One region of the Labrenzia sp. PO1 genome, then DNA from elsewhere that is predicted to be linked to it. Evidence: predicted binding sites of a transcription regulator. Region 1 holds the regulator's gene; each other region holds the start of a gene.
The links. The regulator PhoB, encoded in region 1, activates phosphate uptake and scavenging genes when phosphate is short. The targets are predictions, from matches to a motif close to TGTCATNNANCTGTCAT.

Region 1 (4,254 bases):
TCCGGCTGGTGTCCAGGATGGCGCGCAGTTCGTCGCCTTCGAAGTCCGTCAGATCCAGAAAGTTCCGGTAGGTTCCGTTTGCGGTCATCAGGCCGCTCCTTCCGCCAATTTCGCTTCCATGGCGACAGCAGCCTGTTCCAGGCGCTCGACAGCAATGGAAATTTCCTCTTCGCTCATGGTCAGCGGCGGCATGATGCGCACCACGTTATCGCCGGCAGGAACTGCCAGCAGACCGGCTTCACGGGCTGCAAGCACATAATCTGCTACCGGCACCACGCATTTCAGACCGAGCATCAGGCCGTTGCCGCGCACTTCGGCCAGAACGTCCGGATGGCCGTCCACCAGTCCGGCCAGCTTCTGCTTGAAGCTGAGCCCCTTCTGACGGACACCTTCCAGGAACCCGTCTTCCAGAACGACGTCCAGAACGGCATTGCCGACTGCCATGGCCAGCGGATTGCCGCCAAAGGTGGTGCCGTGTGTCCCGGGGGACAGCGCCGCAGCGGTTTCTGCCGTTGCAAGACATGCGCCCATCGGGAACCCGCCACCGATACCCTTGGCGATTGCCATCAGGTCCGGTTCCACGCCCGTCCACTGGTGAGCGAACAGCTTGCCGGTCCGTCCGACACCGGTCTGGATCTCGTCGAAGATCAGCAGAATGCCGTTGTCATCACAGATCTTGCGCAGCGCACGCAGGAAATCGGCCGGAATTTCGCGGATACCGCCCTCGCCCTGCACGGGCTCGATCGCGATCGCGGCCGTTTGCGGACCGATGGCATCTTTCAGCGCATCAAGATCTCCTGCCGGCACCTGGTCGAAACCGGGAGCCTTCGGGCCAAAGCCTTCAAGATATTTCGCCTGGCCGCCAGCCGCGATGGTCGCGATGGTCCGGCCATGGAAAGCGCCTTCGAAGGTCACGATGTGGAACCGCTCGGGGTTGCCGTTGTCATAATGATAACGGCGCGCGCATTTGATGGCAGCTTCCATCGCTTCCGCACCGGAATTCACGAACAGCACCTTGTCGGCAAAGGTTTCCGCGCACAGGCGCTGCGCCAGCCGTTCGCCATCCGGGATCTGGTGCAGGTTGGAGGTATGCCACAGCTTGGCTGCCTGATCCTGCAATGCCTTGACCAGATGCGGATGGGCATGACCGAGTGCGTTGACCGCGATGCCGGAACCGCAATCGAGGAATCGTCGGCCATCGGTGGTAACCAGCCAGACGCCTTCCCCATGATCGAAAGACAGGTTCGATCTTGCGTAATTTCCGAATAGTGCAGTCGCGGACATAACCTCGTTTGTCTCCTTTAAACGCCCCTGCTGTCCCCTGCGTCGCCCCGACGCCGGGCCGTCACCTTGAAAAGATGCCGAAGGGCCAAAACGCAACGTGCCGCCCCGATGAGGCGGCACGCAGCGGCTTTCTTATACACTGCCGGTACCATGCACTGTCAATGGAAATGGCGCACAAGACATTTCATGTGCCGCGGAGGGCGGATTTCATAAAATTCTCAATGACCTCGCCATAATTGGGGAAAAGTCGTTTCATCCCCAACTGGTTTGGGTCGAGTGGTTGCCTGACAAATTAACGTTATTGTAACCTCTCAGCAATCAGACACGAGATCTCGTGAGGCAAATCACCAAGAGGCACTAGATCTGCCAGCATTAAGCGTGCTTGCGCATGCTTAACACGGGGTTAATGGCCGCAGGACGGTCAAACTAAAGGGTGCGGCAATGAGTTGGACAAACGAACGAGTTGAGCTTCTCAAAAAGCTTTGGGGCGACGGCTTGAGCGCAAGCCAGATCGCAGGCGAACTGGGTGGTGTTACCCGTAACGCCGTGATCGGCAAGGTGCACCGCCTTGGCCTGTCCGGCCGCGCCAAGTCCACCTCTTCAAGCGCCAAGCCGCGCCGGCCGCGCACCGCAGCTCCTGCAACGGGTGCAGCGCCGAAGAAACCGACGACGTCACATCCGCAGTCGATCGGCGCAACGGCCCTGAAAGCAGACATCTCGCCTGCACCAGTGGTGGCTGCCAAGCCGCGCGTAGAGCCGATTGCAGAGCTCGTTCCGATCTCGCAGCGGGCTACCATCCTGACGCTGACCGAGCGGACCTGCAAATGGCCGATTGGCGACCCGGCGACCGACGACTTCTACTTCTGCGGCCGCCAGTCCGATGCCGGCGTCCCCTACTGCGCTCATCACTGCAAGATCGCGTATCAGCCGGTCGCCGACCGCCGCCGCGATCGCAAGACGATGGCTCAGGCAGGCTGATAGCCTCGCACCTAACCAATTCATGAGAAAGCCCGCCATCTGGCGGGCTTTTTTTTGTTTGGGCCTTCCATTGACCAGATGCCCGACCCCGACCAGTGACCTCCCACGGCTTGTTCTTGGCACCGCTCCATGCCGTTTCCGTTCCATCAAAACAAACCTTGTTTGACCACTCCGCCACGACAGGGACCGCAGGATCAGCCCCGACACCGACACAACTGATGGGGTTGTCGCAGAAGAGAACCTTGCTCCGCGAAAGGCACATAACCGCTGAGAAACAAAAAGCCCGCTAGAAAGCGGGCTCCTTAATTCCATTCTGCAAGTTGCCCTCAGGCAGTGGCAGAGGTGAACTGGTCATTGAAGGCGTATCCGGCACCACGGACGGTACGGATAGGATCCTTTGCCTTGCCCTTGTTCAGAGCCTTGCGCAAGCGACCGACGTGAACATCGACAGTGCGTTCGTCCACGTAGACATCGTGACCCCAGACCCCATCCAGCAGTTGTTCGCGGGAGAAGACACGGCCAGGCGATGTCATCAGGAATTCCAGCAGGCGGAATTCCGTCGGCCCCAGGTGTATTTCCTTGGTGTTGCGGCGAACGCGGTGCGTTTCACGATCCAGTTCGATATCGCCGGACCGCAACATGCTGGACACCACTTCCGGGCTTGCCCGGCGCAGGATGGCGCGCACGCGGGCCATCAATTCCGGTACCGAGAAGGGCTTGACCACGTAGTCGTCGGCACCGGTCGACAGGCCGCGGATGCGCTCTGCTTCCTCACCGCGTGCCGTCAGCATGATGACCGGCAGGCGCTCGGTGTCCTCGCGCGCCCGCAGGCGGCGGCACAGTTCAATTCCGGACAGGCCCGGCAGCATCCAGTCGAGCAGCAACAGATCCGGCAGGCTTTCCCGCAGGCGGATTTCCGCCTCGTCACCCCGGACACAGGACTCGACCGAGTACCCTTCCGCTTCCAAATTGTATCTCAATAGAAGGCTGAGCGGTTCTTCGTCTTCAACGATGAGCACCTTCGGCATACATCTCGCTCCAATTACCGCAACCGGCGCCGAAGCGCCGGCCGTTAAGATCTTCTGCAAATCCGACGATTACCGGCGGGTCAGACCGCGCCTGTTTCGTCGACCTTTGCCCGGTCTTCCGGCAAACGCTCGCCAGTGACCATGTAGTAGACGTTCTCGGCGATATTCGTCGCGTGATCGCCGATGCGCTCGATGTTCTTTGCGCAGAACAAGAGATGGACGCACTGGGTAATGACCCGCGGGTCTTCCATCATGTAGGTCAAGAGTTCGCGAAAGATCGACGTGTAGATCGCGTCGACTTCGGCGTCGGCTTCCTGAACCCGGCGGGCGGCTTCCGCATCCTTGCGGGCGTAGGCATCCAGCACCTGCTTGAGCTGCGAAAGAGCGAGTTCCGTCATGTGCTCCACACCGATCGCGAGCTTCTTGGACTGCAAGTCGCTGTCGATGGCGATGACGCGCTTGGCAACGTTCTTGGCAAGATCGCCAACACGCTCCAGGTCATTGGCAATGCGCGTTGCGGCGGTGATTTCACGCAGGTCCTGCCCCATCGGCTGACGACGGACGATCAGCTCGATCAGCTTCACTTCAAGTTCGTTGTAAAGGCTGTCCAGACGGACATCGCCCTTGATCGTCGCCTTGGCAAGCTCCAGATCCTGCGACACCAGCGCGGACACCGCATCGGCGAAAGCCTTTTCGGCAATACCACCCATTTCGGCAACCTTGCCGGCCATGGCCGTCAGTTCGTCATCGTAAGCCGAGACTGTATGTTCAGACATCCTGTGTCCCCTTCAGAAACCTAAAAAATGCTTAGCCGAAGCGGCCCGTAATATAGTCCTGCGTACGCTTGTCCTTCGGATTGGTAAAGATGTCCTCCGTCAGACCTTCCTCCACCAGAACACCCAGATGGAAGAACGCGGTACGCTGAGACACACGGGCAGCCTGCTGCATCGAGTGGGTCACGATC
Region 2 (4,254 bases), on a different contig from region 1:
CGCCCGCTACGCGGCTTAGAATTGAAAAGCCGATATCACCCGGCGAATCGGACAGGAGCGCATCGCAGACAGAGCCGGTCTTTACGGCATTGGAAAGCCGCTCACCGGCGTCAAGCGAGCGCTTGTAGTCGTCGAACAGCTCCGGTTCAGCAGTATGGAAGACCGTACCGGGCGACTTGGCTTCCAGCGCCAGGGCAATGCCGCTGGACAATCCGCCACCGCCGGTGCAGGCGAGCACATCGTCCAGATGCAGGCCCAGCGCAGCTGCCTGGGCTGCCATCTCCAGTCCGACTGTACCCTGCCCTGCGATAACACCGACATCGTTGTAGGGGTGGACAAACGTCGCTCCTGACTTCGAACACAGGTCTCCTGCAATCGCGTCCCGGTCTTCGGTCTCACGATCGTAAGTGATGACGGTCGCCCCGTAGCCGCGTGTGCGCTCCAGCTTGATCCTTGGCGCGTCGGACGGCATGACGATGGTTGCGGGCATGCCGAGCAGCTGCGCGCTTGCAGCAACGCCCTGCGCGTGGTTTCCGGACGAACAGGCCACAACGCCTCTGGGTCGGTCTGCCGGCGGGATGAGGCTGAGGCGGTTGAAGGCCCCGCGAAACTTGAACGAGCCGCTGCGTTGCAGGTTTTCCGGTTTCACGACGACGGTTGCCCCGGTTACCTCATCCAGCAACGGATGCCTCAGGAGCGGTGTCACCAGCGCCTCGCTTCGGATCCTCTCCGCTGCGGCTTCAACATCTTCTATGGAAACGGTTTTACCAGCCAACTTTGAACCTGCTTCAGACACAGGCAGCGATTGCATATTCGTCATCGGAACTCGCTCTAAACGTCAAACAACTGCTCGGAGGCCTGCCGCAGAAGCGTACAAGGCAATGCCTCGGCCCCTTTCAGGGCCGGGTCTCGATGCAAGTGTTTTCACAGGAAAGCGGGCAGTTCCAGCGGGAACTTGTCTTGGTGTCAATTTCGTTTGCCGCACTGCGCAACGTCATCGCACATCAGGGCAGCCGCCTTATTCGGCGGCTTTTCCCTGCGTCGAACGGGCGTTGTGTATGTCCTGGGCTTCAATGCAATTGTCCAGGAACTGACGTGCGCTGGCCGCCCAGGTGTAATTCATGGCAATCGTGCGGCAATGTTCGCGTGGGATATCCAGCGCGGCTTCAGCCGCTTCGCGCAGATCTTCCGACAAGACACCCGCCCCCGTATCGCTGATGACGTCGAGCGGGCCCATTACCGGGAAAGCGGCAACCGGCACGCCGCAGGCCAGGGCCTCAAGCATAACGTTGCCGAAGGTGTCGGTGAGTGAGGGAAACACGAAGACATCCGCGTCGGAATAATGCCTTGCGAGATCTTCGCCCACCTTGGAACCGGTAAAATGCACCCCCGGGTACTCCCGGCGCAGACTGTCGAGCTGCGGGCCACCACCGACCACCACTTTCGATCCCGGCAGGTCGAGATCCAGAAACGCCTTGATGTTCTTTTCGATTGCGACCCGGCCGACATACATGAACACCGGGCGCGGCAGGTCGGCTGGCAGAACGGAACCCTCGTAAGGCTTGAACTGCTGCTCATCCACACCGCGCGACCAGCGCATCAGATTGGTAAAACCACGGTCACGCAGATCCTGCTCCAGCGACCGTGTTGCGACCATGCAGCCGCAGCCGGAATTGTGAAACCGGCGCAGCCAGCTGTAGGACCAAGTCAGCGGAACCGGCAGCCGGGCTGAAACATATTCGGGAAACCGGGTGTGGTAACTCGTGGTGAACGGACGCCCAGCCTTCTTGGCGACGCTTGCCGCCAGAAGCCCGAGCGGGCCTTCCGTTGCAATGTGCAGATGCTCGCAGCCGTAATCCTCGATCTTCCTACGCACGATGCCGCGATGGGTCAACGACAGGCGAATTTCCGGATAGGTCGGACACGGCAGCGTCGTGAATTCCTGAGGGGTCAGGAATTCCACCCGCACACCGATCTTCTCGAGTTCTTCGGCCGTGCGCTCCAGCGAGCGAACCACACCGTTTATCTGGGGATGCCAGGCATCCGTCACAATCAGAATGGAACTCATGCGGCGACCGGTGCTTCCTTGGCTTTCGCCGGCACGGCCTCCTCCTGGGTACGGTCCACCCATCGGATCACCTCAAATGTTCCATCGTGGTGCTCGGCAACCGCAGTGCAGCTTTCCACCCAGTCACCCGTGTTGATGTAGTGAATGCCGTTCATATCACGGTCCGCGGCGTGGTGAATATGACCACAAATGACGCCATCGACGCCCTGCCGGCGCGCCTCGTCGGACAGGGCTTCTTCGAAACGTCCGATAAAGCTGACCGCGTTCTTTACCTTCAACTTGGCCCAGGCGGACAATGACCAGTAGGTCAGGCCGAGACGGCGGCGGACTACATTGAGCCAGGTGTTGACGCCGAGCGCGGTCACATAGGCCTTGTCGCCAAAGAAGGCCAGCCACTTGGCATGGCGGATCACCACGTCGAACTGGTCACCATGAATGACCAGATAGCGTTTGCCGTTGGCAGCTTCGTGAATGATGCTGTCGGTCACTTCCACACCGCCGAAATGCGTACCGAGGAAGCTGCGCAGAAACTCGTCGTGATTTCCCGGAATATAGATGACCCGGGCTCCCTTGCGCCCCTTGCGCAGGATCTTCTGCACCACGTCGTTGTGAAGCTGTGGCCAGTACCAGGACCGCCGCAGACGCCAGCCATCGGCAATGTCGCCGACCAGATAGATGGTCTCGGCTTCATTGTCCTTCAGAAAGTCCAGCAGCATCTCCGCCTGACAACCGCGCGTGCCAAGATGGACGTCGGAAATAAACAAGGCCCGGTAATGCCGCGATGCCTCAGCGGTAGACATAGCACTTCTCCAAATTCCCTTTGGAGCGCTATAGACGCGATTCAAGTATCACTATTATGACAAACGGCGTGACTTCCCCGGGCCTGTTTGTTTTCCAGCTTAATGATTAACACCGGCACGGATCGGGTATTGGCCTCCCTCACTTCATTCCGTTGCTTCACGAACATCTTGCCGGATGCTGACCGGCTCCATATGTCCCTGACGGCATTTGACAGCATCGGGTTTTGCCAGCCACAAAGCATGTCCAACCTGCATCAAGGAGAACGTTCATGGACCTCGGCCTCAAGGGCAAAAAGGCAATCATCTGTGCGTCAAGCCGCGGCCTCGGCAAGGGCTGCGCCGAAGCGCTGGCGGAAGCAGGCTGCGACATCGTCCTGAACGGACGTAACGAAACGGTTCTGGAAGAAACCCGCACCCTGCTGCAGAACCGCTTCGGCGTGAGCGTTGCCGCCATCGCAGCGGATGTTTCCACACGGGAGGGACAAGAAGCGCTTCTGGCGGCCTGCCCGGACCCGGACATCCTGGTCAACAACAATGGTGGCCCGCCCCGGCGCGACTATTCCGAGCTGGACCGTGCGGCGCTGATGGAAGGTGTGGTGCAGAATTTCGTCACCCCCATCGAGCTGATCCAGGCGGTTGTTCCCGGCATGAAGAAGCGCGGTTTCGGCCGCATCGTCAACATCACTTCGCTTTCGGTAAAGATGCCGATCGAAGGTCTCGATCTGTCCAGCGGTGCTCGGGCGGGGCTCACGGCATTCCTGGCCGGCGTCTGCCGCCAGCTTGCCCCCCACGGCGTGACGGTCAACAACTTGCTGCCCGGCAAGATGGACACCGACCGTCTGAAAGGCGGCTTCGAGCGCGCCGCGCAGCAGTCAGGCAAAAGCATCGAGGATGTCCGGGCGGCACAGGCAGCGGAAATCCCGGCAAGACGTTTCGGTTCAGCCGAGGAGTTCGGCCAGACCTGCGCTTTCCTGTGCTCTCGCCACGCCGGTTACATCACCGGCCAGAACATCCTGATGGATGGCGGGCTCTATCCGGCGGCGTTCTAAGCGTCCAAAGTCATGAAGAAAGGCCGGAGCATATGCCCCGGCCTTTGCTGAATGGCTGATCTTTCTGATTAGAACTTGTAGCGCAGCGCGGCAGAAATGATGTTGACGCTGCTGTCAACATCCCCCGAATAGGTACCGAATGCCGCGTTGTAGTCCTGGTGACTGGAATCGATGTTGATATCGGTCGATTCCGGAATGATGTGCGTGTAGCCGACATCGAACGCCAGGTGCTCGTTGAAGGTGTAGCTGGCACCAGCCGACAGCCACCAGCGGTTATTGTCCGGCAGACGCGTGGAGCGGATCTTTTCGTCGATCGGCGAGATTTCGTAACCGACAC
Region 3 (4,254 bases), on a different contig from region 1:
ATAGAATTGCAAATCAACAGCCTGAGCGGAGGCCCAGGTGCTGAAGGAAAGCGCCGTTGCCGCAACGGCTTTCAGGAAAGTGGACTTCAACATCAGTTTACTTCCTAAGGTTCGAAAATCCGCAGGTCTGCGGTCGGTCTACGCGGGCGTGCGCAGCAGGTCAGGAGCGCAACAAGGCTCCGAACTCGGAAATGAGATCGTCCCGGCGGCGGCCGGTATCGGCGTCGAAAACATGAAGATCGTTCGGTGAAAAGCCGAGCTGCACGGATTGGCCGGGCGTGAAGGCCCGGCTGGCCGGAAGGCGCACCTGAAAACCGGTGCCGGCAACTTCGCAATCGGCCAGCACATCCGCCCCCAGATACTCGACGGCACGAACAGACGCGTTGACCGGGCCGCCGTCTTCCAGATGCATTGCCTCCGGGCGCAGGCCGAGCTTGAAGTCCGGCGCGGTGCACAGCTTCCTGAAGGCATTGGCCGGAAAGAGGTTCATTGGCGGGGTGCCGATGAAACGGGCGGCAAAGGGCGTTGCCGGTTTTTCGTAAAGATCCCGCGGGCTCGCCACCTGCTCCAGCCGGCCACCATTCAAAAGCACCACCTGATCGGCCATGGTGATGGCCTCGACCTGATCATGCGTGACATAGACCATCGTGAAGCCGAGCTGCTGCTGCAGCGCGCGGATCTCCACCCGCATTTCATGGCGCAGCTTGGCGTCGAGATTGGACAGCGGCTCGTCCATCAGGCAGATCGGCTTTTCGCCGATGATTGCCCGCCCAAGGGCGACACGCTGCTGCTGACCGCCCGAAAGCTGACCCGGCTTGCGCTCCAGCAACTGGCCAAGGCCCAGCAGATCGGCAACCCGTGCAAGACGCCGGTCCCGCTCGGCCCTGCCGACCCGGCGGACCTTCAGGCCGAAGATGATGTTCTCACCGACATTCAGATGCGGAAACAGCGCATAGGACTGGAACACCATGGCAAGGTCCCGCTTGGCCGAAGGACGGCCGGTGACATCCTCTCCGCCGATCAGGATGCGTCCGCTGCTGACATTCTCGAGGCCCGCAATCATGCGCAATGTCGTGGACTTGCCACAGCCGGACGGTCCCAGAAGTGCCGTGAAGGAGCCTGCCGGAATATCGATCGACAGGCCATCGACGGCCACCGTCTCACCCCATGAACGCGACACCGTTTCAAGGACGATCGGCTTGCCGGCGCCAGAGGGTTTCGCACCCGGGATATGCGGATCTGATGTCACGCCTCATCCCCGTCGTCGGCCACGAACACTTCCGTTTTCGTGCCTTCCAGCGATGCCAGGAAAACATCCGGCACCGGGCAATCCGTGAAGATCGCATCGACATCGCTGAGTTGACCGCCGCGCACATGGGCGTTCCGGCCGAACTTGCTGTGATCGAGAACCAGATAGGACCGGCGGCAATTGGCGAGTATCGACTGGCGGGCCGCCACTTCGTCCTCGTGGAAATCCAGCAGCGTGCCGTCTTCATCGACACCGGCGACACCAAAAATGCCGATATCGACCTTGTAGTTGGAGAAGAACGCCTGCGCTGCGGACCCCAGCACATCGCGGTCGCCATGGCGCAACCGCCCGCCGGTGATGGTCACCTGAAATGACGGATTGACCGAAGCCGTGAAGGCCACGTTCAGATTGTTCGTGAAAACCGCCAGTTTCTCATGTCCAACCAGGGCCTGCATCACGATCTCCGGGGTGGTGCCGATGGAAAACGCTATCGACTGGTTGTTGCCGACATGGCCGGCCACCAGTTTCGCAATCAGCTGCTTTTCCGGAAGATTGAGAATCTGCCGGGTGGAATAGTGGATGTTGGACGCTGGTGCCGGAGGCTCGACGCCGCCGTGGGTCCGGCGCAGGATCCCCAGTTCGCAAAGACCGTTGACGTCCCTGCGAATTGTCTGCGTGGTTACCTCGAACCGGTCCGCCAGTTCCTCGACGGACGCAAACCCTGCCTTTTGTACCAGATCCGCGATTTCGGCCTGACGCTTTGAAATGTCTATTTGCCCAAGCATGTTCTTCTGATCCGCCATCGTCCCCTCTCCTCCTGCTGATGCAGAAGGCCAGTTGCTCCAAAGGCATCATGTTGACTCGAAAAAGCCTGACTTCGAAGCCCGTTAAAACATTTTCATATGAACCTTATTCGACGCTCATATGAAAATGATGTGACAATAGGGGATAGCGGGCAGCCCAGGAACACAGGACGCGACAGCGTCCTCAGATTTCAGGACTGCAATTTTCTATCTGTAATTGCCCGGGCTTTTCACGAGGCTGCCAGGTCGATTACCCGGCCAGGGACCGACCCTCCGGTTTGAAAACAAGACGCTAACGAAGAACAGACAAGACGGCGCAGAAGTAGAAGAGTTGAATTCAATCGTGGAGGTTATGTAATAAAATAACAAATCTGTTTCGTCATCCAACTGTCAATCAGATGTCATGCAGCGTTTTTAAGTAGCTCCCGGGATGCACCCTCACCTCCGGGAGATATCATGAAAACGATCGTTTGCACTTCGCTGGCGCTGGCCCTTACCGGCTCCGTCGCCATTGCTCAGGACGCCCTGCCGCAAGCTTCCAGCCAGTGGTACAAGGATGGCGAAGCCGCCATTCAGGCCATTTTGGACCGTCAGCCGAACACCAACCGCGCCAAGAACGTGATCCTGCTGATCGCTGACGGCAACGGTGTCGGCACCAACTACGCCACGCGCCTTTTCGACGGTCAGCAGAAAGGCATGCTGGGCGAGGAAAACGTTCTCCCGTACGAAACTCCGGAGTTCTACAGCGCCCTGGTCAAGACCTACAACATCAACGCCCAGACGCCGGACTCCGCTCCGACCGCCGGCTCGATGAACACAGGCGTGAAGCAGCGCTTCAACCTGATCAACCTCGGTGAAGAAGCCATCCATGACGATTGCTCCACCGTTGAAGGCAACCAGCTTGCCCTGTTCTCCGAAATGATGACCGAAGCCGGCAAGTCTGTCGGCGTGGTTTCCACCGCCCGCCTGACCCACGCAACTCCGGCTGCCGTCTACGCCAAGACCGCAAACCGCAACTGGGAAGACGCGGTGCCGGAAGGCTGCACTGCACAGAAGGACATCGCGACCCAGCTGATCGACGCCATGGAAGCCGGCACCGTTGATTTCGCAATGGGCGGCGGTGGCCGTTACTTCCTGCCGAAGGACAAGGAAATGGGCGGGCTGAAGGGCCGCCGCGAAGACAATGTCGACCTGGTTGAGCGTGCAACCGGACTGGGTGCACAGTTCGCATCCGACACCGCCGGTTTCCAGTCGCTGAAGCTTGACGGCTCCAGCCCCGTACTGGCCCTGTTCAACAACAGCCACATGGAATATGAGGCCGACCGCGCCGACAATGACGAGCCGTCCCTGGCCGACATGACCAAGGCAGCCATCGAATATCTGTCCAAGAACGAAGGCGGCTACTACCTGGAAATCGAAGCCGGCCGCGTCGACCACGCCAACCATGACGGCAATGCGGCCCGCGCCATGCGCGACGGTGTCGCCTTTGCAGAAGCCGTTGCCATGGCTGACGAACTGACCAACGATGAAGACACGCTCATCATCGTCACCGCCGACCACGAACATGCCATCGCCTTCAACGGCTATTGCGGCCGCGGTTCGGCCATCCTCGGCCTTTGCTACGACGTTGCCCAAGTGGGCATCAAGCATTCCGACAAGGTTCTGACCGCGGACGACGGCAAGCCGTACACCGTGATCGGTTACCTGAACGGCACCGGTTCCGTTCTGAAGAAGGGCGAAGGCGAAAACGACTACACCGGCTCGCGCCCGGACCTTGACCAGGAAACCGCCACCGATTTGGACTACGTCCAGCAGGCGCTGATCCCCAAGTCCTCCGAAACCCATTCGGGTGAAGATGTTGCTGTCTACGCAAAGGGCCCGTGGGCACACCTGGTCGATGGCACCATCGAGCAGAACGTGATCTTCCACATCATGAACCACGCTGTGAACGCCCAATAAGCCTTCAGTCAGCGTCCAACAAGCGCTCAGCGGGATCCCTGGTCGAATACCGGCCAGGGATCCTGAAGGCCTGCCGCCCGGCAGGCCTTTGCCTGTTTGTCATATTAGCCGGATAAGTTAGGAGCATGAATTGGCCAGAACCAGGGATGTCATGAACCGCAGACAGCTCATCGTCGGGCTCGGCCTCGCTCCGTTTGCCGGAATTCTGCTGCCGGACACGGCCGGTGCGGCGGACGCCCCCCT
Region 4 (4,254 bases), on a different contig from region 1:
GAGCGTATCCGCCGACAGGAGATGCCGCTTCTCAAGAGCATTTTTCAGACTTTGAACAACTGGCATGAATACGGGACCTGGATAATCTCCAGCCGGATCCTGTCCAAGAATGTTTAAATTAACGTTCCATCCGTCGGTTTCACCGCCCCGGCGCTATCGCCACTCGGTTCAAAACTTCACCCGTCGAGCTTCACCACGCCATCCTGGTCCGGGCAGGTTTCCAATGCTTCCATCGCGGTGCGGCCGTCGCCCAATGGGGCGTCGGGCCAGATTTCGGCGAGCGGGATCAGAACGAAGGCCCGGTCGCCCATACGCGGGTGCGGGATTTCGAGGTCGTTTTCGGCGACCTTTTGCAGACCGTAGATCAGAACATCGATGTCCAGCGTCCTTGGGCCCCAGCGCACGTCGCGCACACGTCCGAGTTCGGTCTCGATTTCAAGACAGCGCTTCAGCAGCGCCTGCGGGCTCATGGTGGTATCGATCACCACGCAGCAATTGCGGAAATCGTCCTGCGGCACCGGCCCCCAGGGCGGCGTCCGGTAATCGGAGGACCGGGACACCAGCGTGACGCCGGGCGTTTCCTCCAGCCGGCGGATGGCCTCATCCAGATTGGCCTTCGGGTCACCAAGGTTGGATCCGAGCCCGAGCGCACAACGGGTCGGGGCGTCAGCCATCGCATTTTCGGCATTCATTCGACAGGGTTCCGTTCCAGGCGGGTTGCCTCGATCATACGCACGCAATCGGCATGTGGACTTACGTCATGCGCCCGCACAATCGCAGCCCCTTTCAGCATGGCCGTCATGTGAACGGCAACGGATCCGAACAGCCGGTCTTCCGTTTCCGCTTCCAGCACGGCACCGATCATGCGCTTGCGCGACGCACCGGCCACCAGCGGAAGGCCGTGTTTCTTCAGCGTTTCGAAACGGTTCAGGACGATGAAATTCTGGTTGATGGTCTTGCCGAAGCCAAAGCCCGGATCAAGGATCTGCTTTTCCCTGGCGATCCCTGCCTTTTCCGCCAGTTCCATCGAGATTTCGAAGAACCGGTCGATGTCCGAAAGAATGTCCAGTCCGGCATCGGCGGCAAGACGGTTATGCATCATAACCACATGCACACCGGCCTCGGCAACGACGTCAGCCATGGCCGGATCCTTTTGCAGACCCCACACATCATTGACGATGACCGCCCCTGCCGCACACGCGCGGCGCGCGATCTCCGCCTTGTAGGTATCGATCGATACGGGCGTCCCCATGTCGATCACCTGATCAAGGATCGGATCGAGCCGCGACCATTCCAGGTCCAGCGGCACCGGTTCGGAGCCCGGCCGCGTGCTTTCGCCGCCGACATCAAGAATATCGGCCCCTTCCAGAATCATTTCCTGTGCACGCCGCAAGGCGGCATCCGCATTGGCGTGGCGCCCGCCATCGGAAAAGGAATCCGGGGTCACGTTCAGGATCCCCATCACGTGGGGGCGTTGGTGTCCGGCGTCGAAACGCGGCGGCTCGTAGGCTGTCGGGGTCGGCATCATTGCGTCCTTTTGACGGTCAGGCACGTGTTTGGCCCGTCTGACACCGACGGTCAAGCGGCACCAATGCGACTTCGCCCTGCTTGACCCCGCTCCAAGGCTGTGGACGATCACGATTTGGAAGCAATTTGGAGGTTCAATCGTTCCGCGGCGGTTTTCCGGCAATCCGCACACGCCGTCATCAAAAATTCGGGAAACGGTCTTGGAACAGACATCCGTCTGTCACGGAGCTTCAGCACCTGATGTTTTTGCCAAGGGACTCGCCCCTGCGGTCCCCAGCCACGGAGCTTGAAAATGTCTTCAAACGTTTCTCGACGCAATTTTCTGAAATCATCGGTTGCTACCGGTCTGGTACTGGCCTCACCGCTGGCCATGCCGGGCCTGTCGCGTGCGGCCTCGCGCCCGCAGATCACGCACGGCCTTCAATCCGGCGACGTTGATGCCAATTCCGGCATGATCTGGGCCCGCTCGGACCGCCCGGCGCAAATGCTGGTGGAAGTCGACACCACCGGCACGTTCGAAACGCCGCGGCGCCTTGCCCCGATCAATGCGCTTCCCGACTCGGATTTTGCCGTCAAGCGACTACTTGAGAACCTGCCGTCCGATCAGGATGTCTTCTACCGCGTCGCCTTTGCCGACCTGAACGACGTCAATGCCGTATCCGAGCCGATGACCGGCCGCTTCCGCACCGCCCCGGCGTCCCGCCGCAACATTCGTTTCGCCTGGTCGGGCGATACCGCCGGTCAGGGCTGGGGGATCGATACCGACCGCGGCGGCATGAAGACCTACGCCACCATGGCAAAACATCAGCCGGACTTCTTCATCCACTCCGGCGACACGATTTATGCCGATGGCCCGATGAAGGAAACCGTCGAGCTGAAGGACGGCACCGTCTGGAAGAACATCGTCACGGAAGAAAAATCCAAGGTTGCCGAAACGCTGGACGAATATCGCGGCCAGTGGAAATACAACCTCATGGACGAGAACCTCAAGGCGTTCAACGCGGAAGTCCCGACCTTCTTCCAGTGGGACGATCATGAAGTCGTCAACAACTGGTCGTCCTCCAAGGATCTCCTGTCCGACGATCGCTACAGCGAGAAGAACATCCACCTTCTGGCCGCTCGCGCCGGCCGGGCTTTCCACGAGCTGGCTCCTATCCGCTACACCCCAGCCGAGCCGGGCCGCGTCTACCGCAAGATCGCCTATGGTCCGCTGCTGGACGTATTTTTCCTGGACCTGCGCTCCTATCGCGGGCCGAACGGCGCTTCGATGGAAGACACCATGACACCGGCTTCGCGCATCCTCGGCGCCGAGCAGCTTGCCTGGCTGAAGCGTGAACTTCTGAATTCCAACGCCACCTGGAAGGTCGTCGCCTGCGACATGCCGATCGGCCTGATCGTCTGGGACAACTGGAAAGACCAGGCTGGCGCCGAAGCGGTTGCCAACGGCGATCACGGCGCTCCGAAGGGCCGAGAACTGGAATTCGCCGATCTGCTGCGCTTCATCAAGACGGCAGACATCGACAACATCGTCTGGCTGACCGCCGATGTGCACTACACCGCCGCGCATTACTACAATCCGGACAAGGCCCAGTTCCAGGACTTCAAGCCGTTCTGGGAATTCGTCTCCGGCCCGATCCATGCCGGCACCTTCGGCCCGAACGATCTCGACATGACCTTCGGCCCGGAGCTTAAGTACATCAAGGCCCCGACCGCCGAACAGGGCGCCAACCTGCCCCCCTCCATGGGTCTGCAGTTCTTCGGCCTGGTCGACATCGACGGTCAGAGCGAACAGCTCACCGTCCGCCTGATGGACCGTGACGACGTCGAACTGCACACCGTCACGCTGGACCCGGTTCGCAAGGCCTGATCAGAGTTTCCAGAAAAAAGAGCGGGCCGGGAAACCGGCCCGTTTGTTTTAAAAAACCTACCTTCGTCATCCCGGACGCAGCGAAGCGGAGATCCGGGACCGGAGAGCCGAGGTGTTTCCGATGGAGACTTATCATTCGGCGCTGTGCCTCCCCGGTCCCGGCTCGCGCTGCGGTTGGCCTGGATGACGACGGAGAGGCGGATAATGAGCGCCTACTCCGCCGCCGCCGGCTGACGGATCTGGCTGCGCAGGATCAGGAACAGAATGATGCCGGCGATGGGCATACCCGGCAGAATGAAAGCGAGACCGAGGATCGGCTCTCCGAGCGCGGCGATTGCGAGGCTGGCGACAATGCCGCCGCCGAACTGCAGAAAGCCGAGCATGGAACTTGCCGAACCGGCGATATGCGGGAATGGCGCCATGGATTCAGTAAAGCTTGCCGGCAGAACCAGCGCCAGCGCGAATGTGAACAGCGCCACCGGCCCCATCACCGTCAGGATCGTCGGTTCATGGGTGAGCGTGACATAGCACATCAGCGTTGACGCAACGACCCAGAGGCTAAGCCCGTAGGGCACCAGCTTGCGGGCGTCGAAAAAGCGAAGCAGACGCCCGGTCAGGATGGTTCCGGAAATGAAGGAGCCCGACTGGATGATCATGGTCAGCCCGAAGGCGGACGGCGTCAGACCGACTTCATAGATCAGGATGAAAGGCAGGACGGTCGCCAGGGCATAAAGGTTTCCTAGCCCGAAACCGATGAGAAGGCTTGGTGCCAGAAACCTCGGGTCCTTCAGCAAGGTGCCGTAGTTGATCGCAAGTTGCCGCGGATTGAGGTGATGCTTGCCCGGCTGCGGGTTGGTTTC

Region 2: the regulator PhoB is predicted to act here: its motif matches at 2,914-2,930, upstream of HCG46_RS02325 (UDP-2,3-diacylglucosamine diphosphatase).
Region 3: the regulator PhoB is predicted to act here: its motif matches at 2,430-2,446, upstream of HCG46_RS06595 (alkaline phosphatase).
Region 4: the regulator PhoB is predicted to act here: its motif matches at 1,735-1,751, upstream of HCG46_RS22640 (alkaline phosphatase).

What each region holds. Positions count from the first base shown of each region.
Region 1 is NZ_JAAXCR010000002.1:438,227-442,480, forward strand. It holds gene argF (ornithine carbamoyltransferase) at 1-88, opposite strand, end outside; gene HCG46_RS09925 (aspartate aminotransferase family protein) at 88-1,284, opposite strand; gene HCG46_RS09930 (GcrA family cell cycle regulator) at 1,726-2,262, shown strand; gene phoB (phosphate regulon transcriptional regulator PhoB) at 2,589-3,290, opposite strand; gene phoU (phosphate signaling complex protein PhoU) at 3,371-4,066, opposite strand; gene pstB (phosphate ABC transporter ATP-binding protein PstB) at 4,098-4,254, opposite strand, start outside.
Region 2 is NZ_JAAXCR010000001.1:485,018-489,271, forward strand. It holds gene HCG46_RS02315 (threonine/serine dehydratase) at 1-820, opposite strand, end outside; gene HCG46_RS02320 (glycosyltransferase family 1 protein) at 1,019-2,068, opposite strand; gene HCG46_RS02325 (UDP-2,3-diacylglucosamine diphosphatase) at 2,065-2,868, opposite strand; gene HCG46_RS02330 (SDR family oxidoreductase) at 3,138-3,917, shown strand; gene HCG46_RS02335 (OmpP1/FadL family transporter) at 3,986-4,254, opposite strand, start outside.
Region 3 is NZ_JAAXCR010000001.1:1,417,711-1,421,964, forward strand. It holds gene HCG46_RS06580 (ABC transporter substrate-binding protein) at 1-93, opposite strand, end outside; gene HCG46_RS06585 (ABC transporter ATP-binding protein) at 161-1,249, opposite strand; gene HCG46_RS06590 (DeoR/GlpR family DNA-binding transcription regulator) at 1,246-2,052, opposite strand; gene HCG46_RS06595 (alkaline phosphatase) at 2,509-4,011, shown strand; gene HCG46_RS06600 (hypothetical protein) at 4,142-4,254, shown strand, end outside.
Region 4 is NZ_JAAXCR010000004.1:531,691-535,944, reverse strand. It holds gene HCG46_RS22655 (sulfatase-like hydrolase/transferase) at 1-66, opposite strand, end outside; gene folK (2-amino-4-hydroxy-6-hydroxymethyldihydropteridine diphosphokinase) at 177-692, opposite strand; gene folP (dihydropteroate synthase) at 689-1,525, opposite strand; gene HCG46_RS22640 (alkaline phosphatase) at 1,820-3,394, shown strand; gene HCG46_RS22635 (multidrug effflux MFS transporter) at 3,607-4,254, opposite strand, start outside.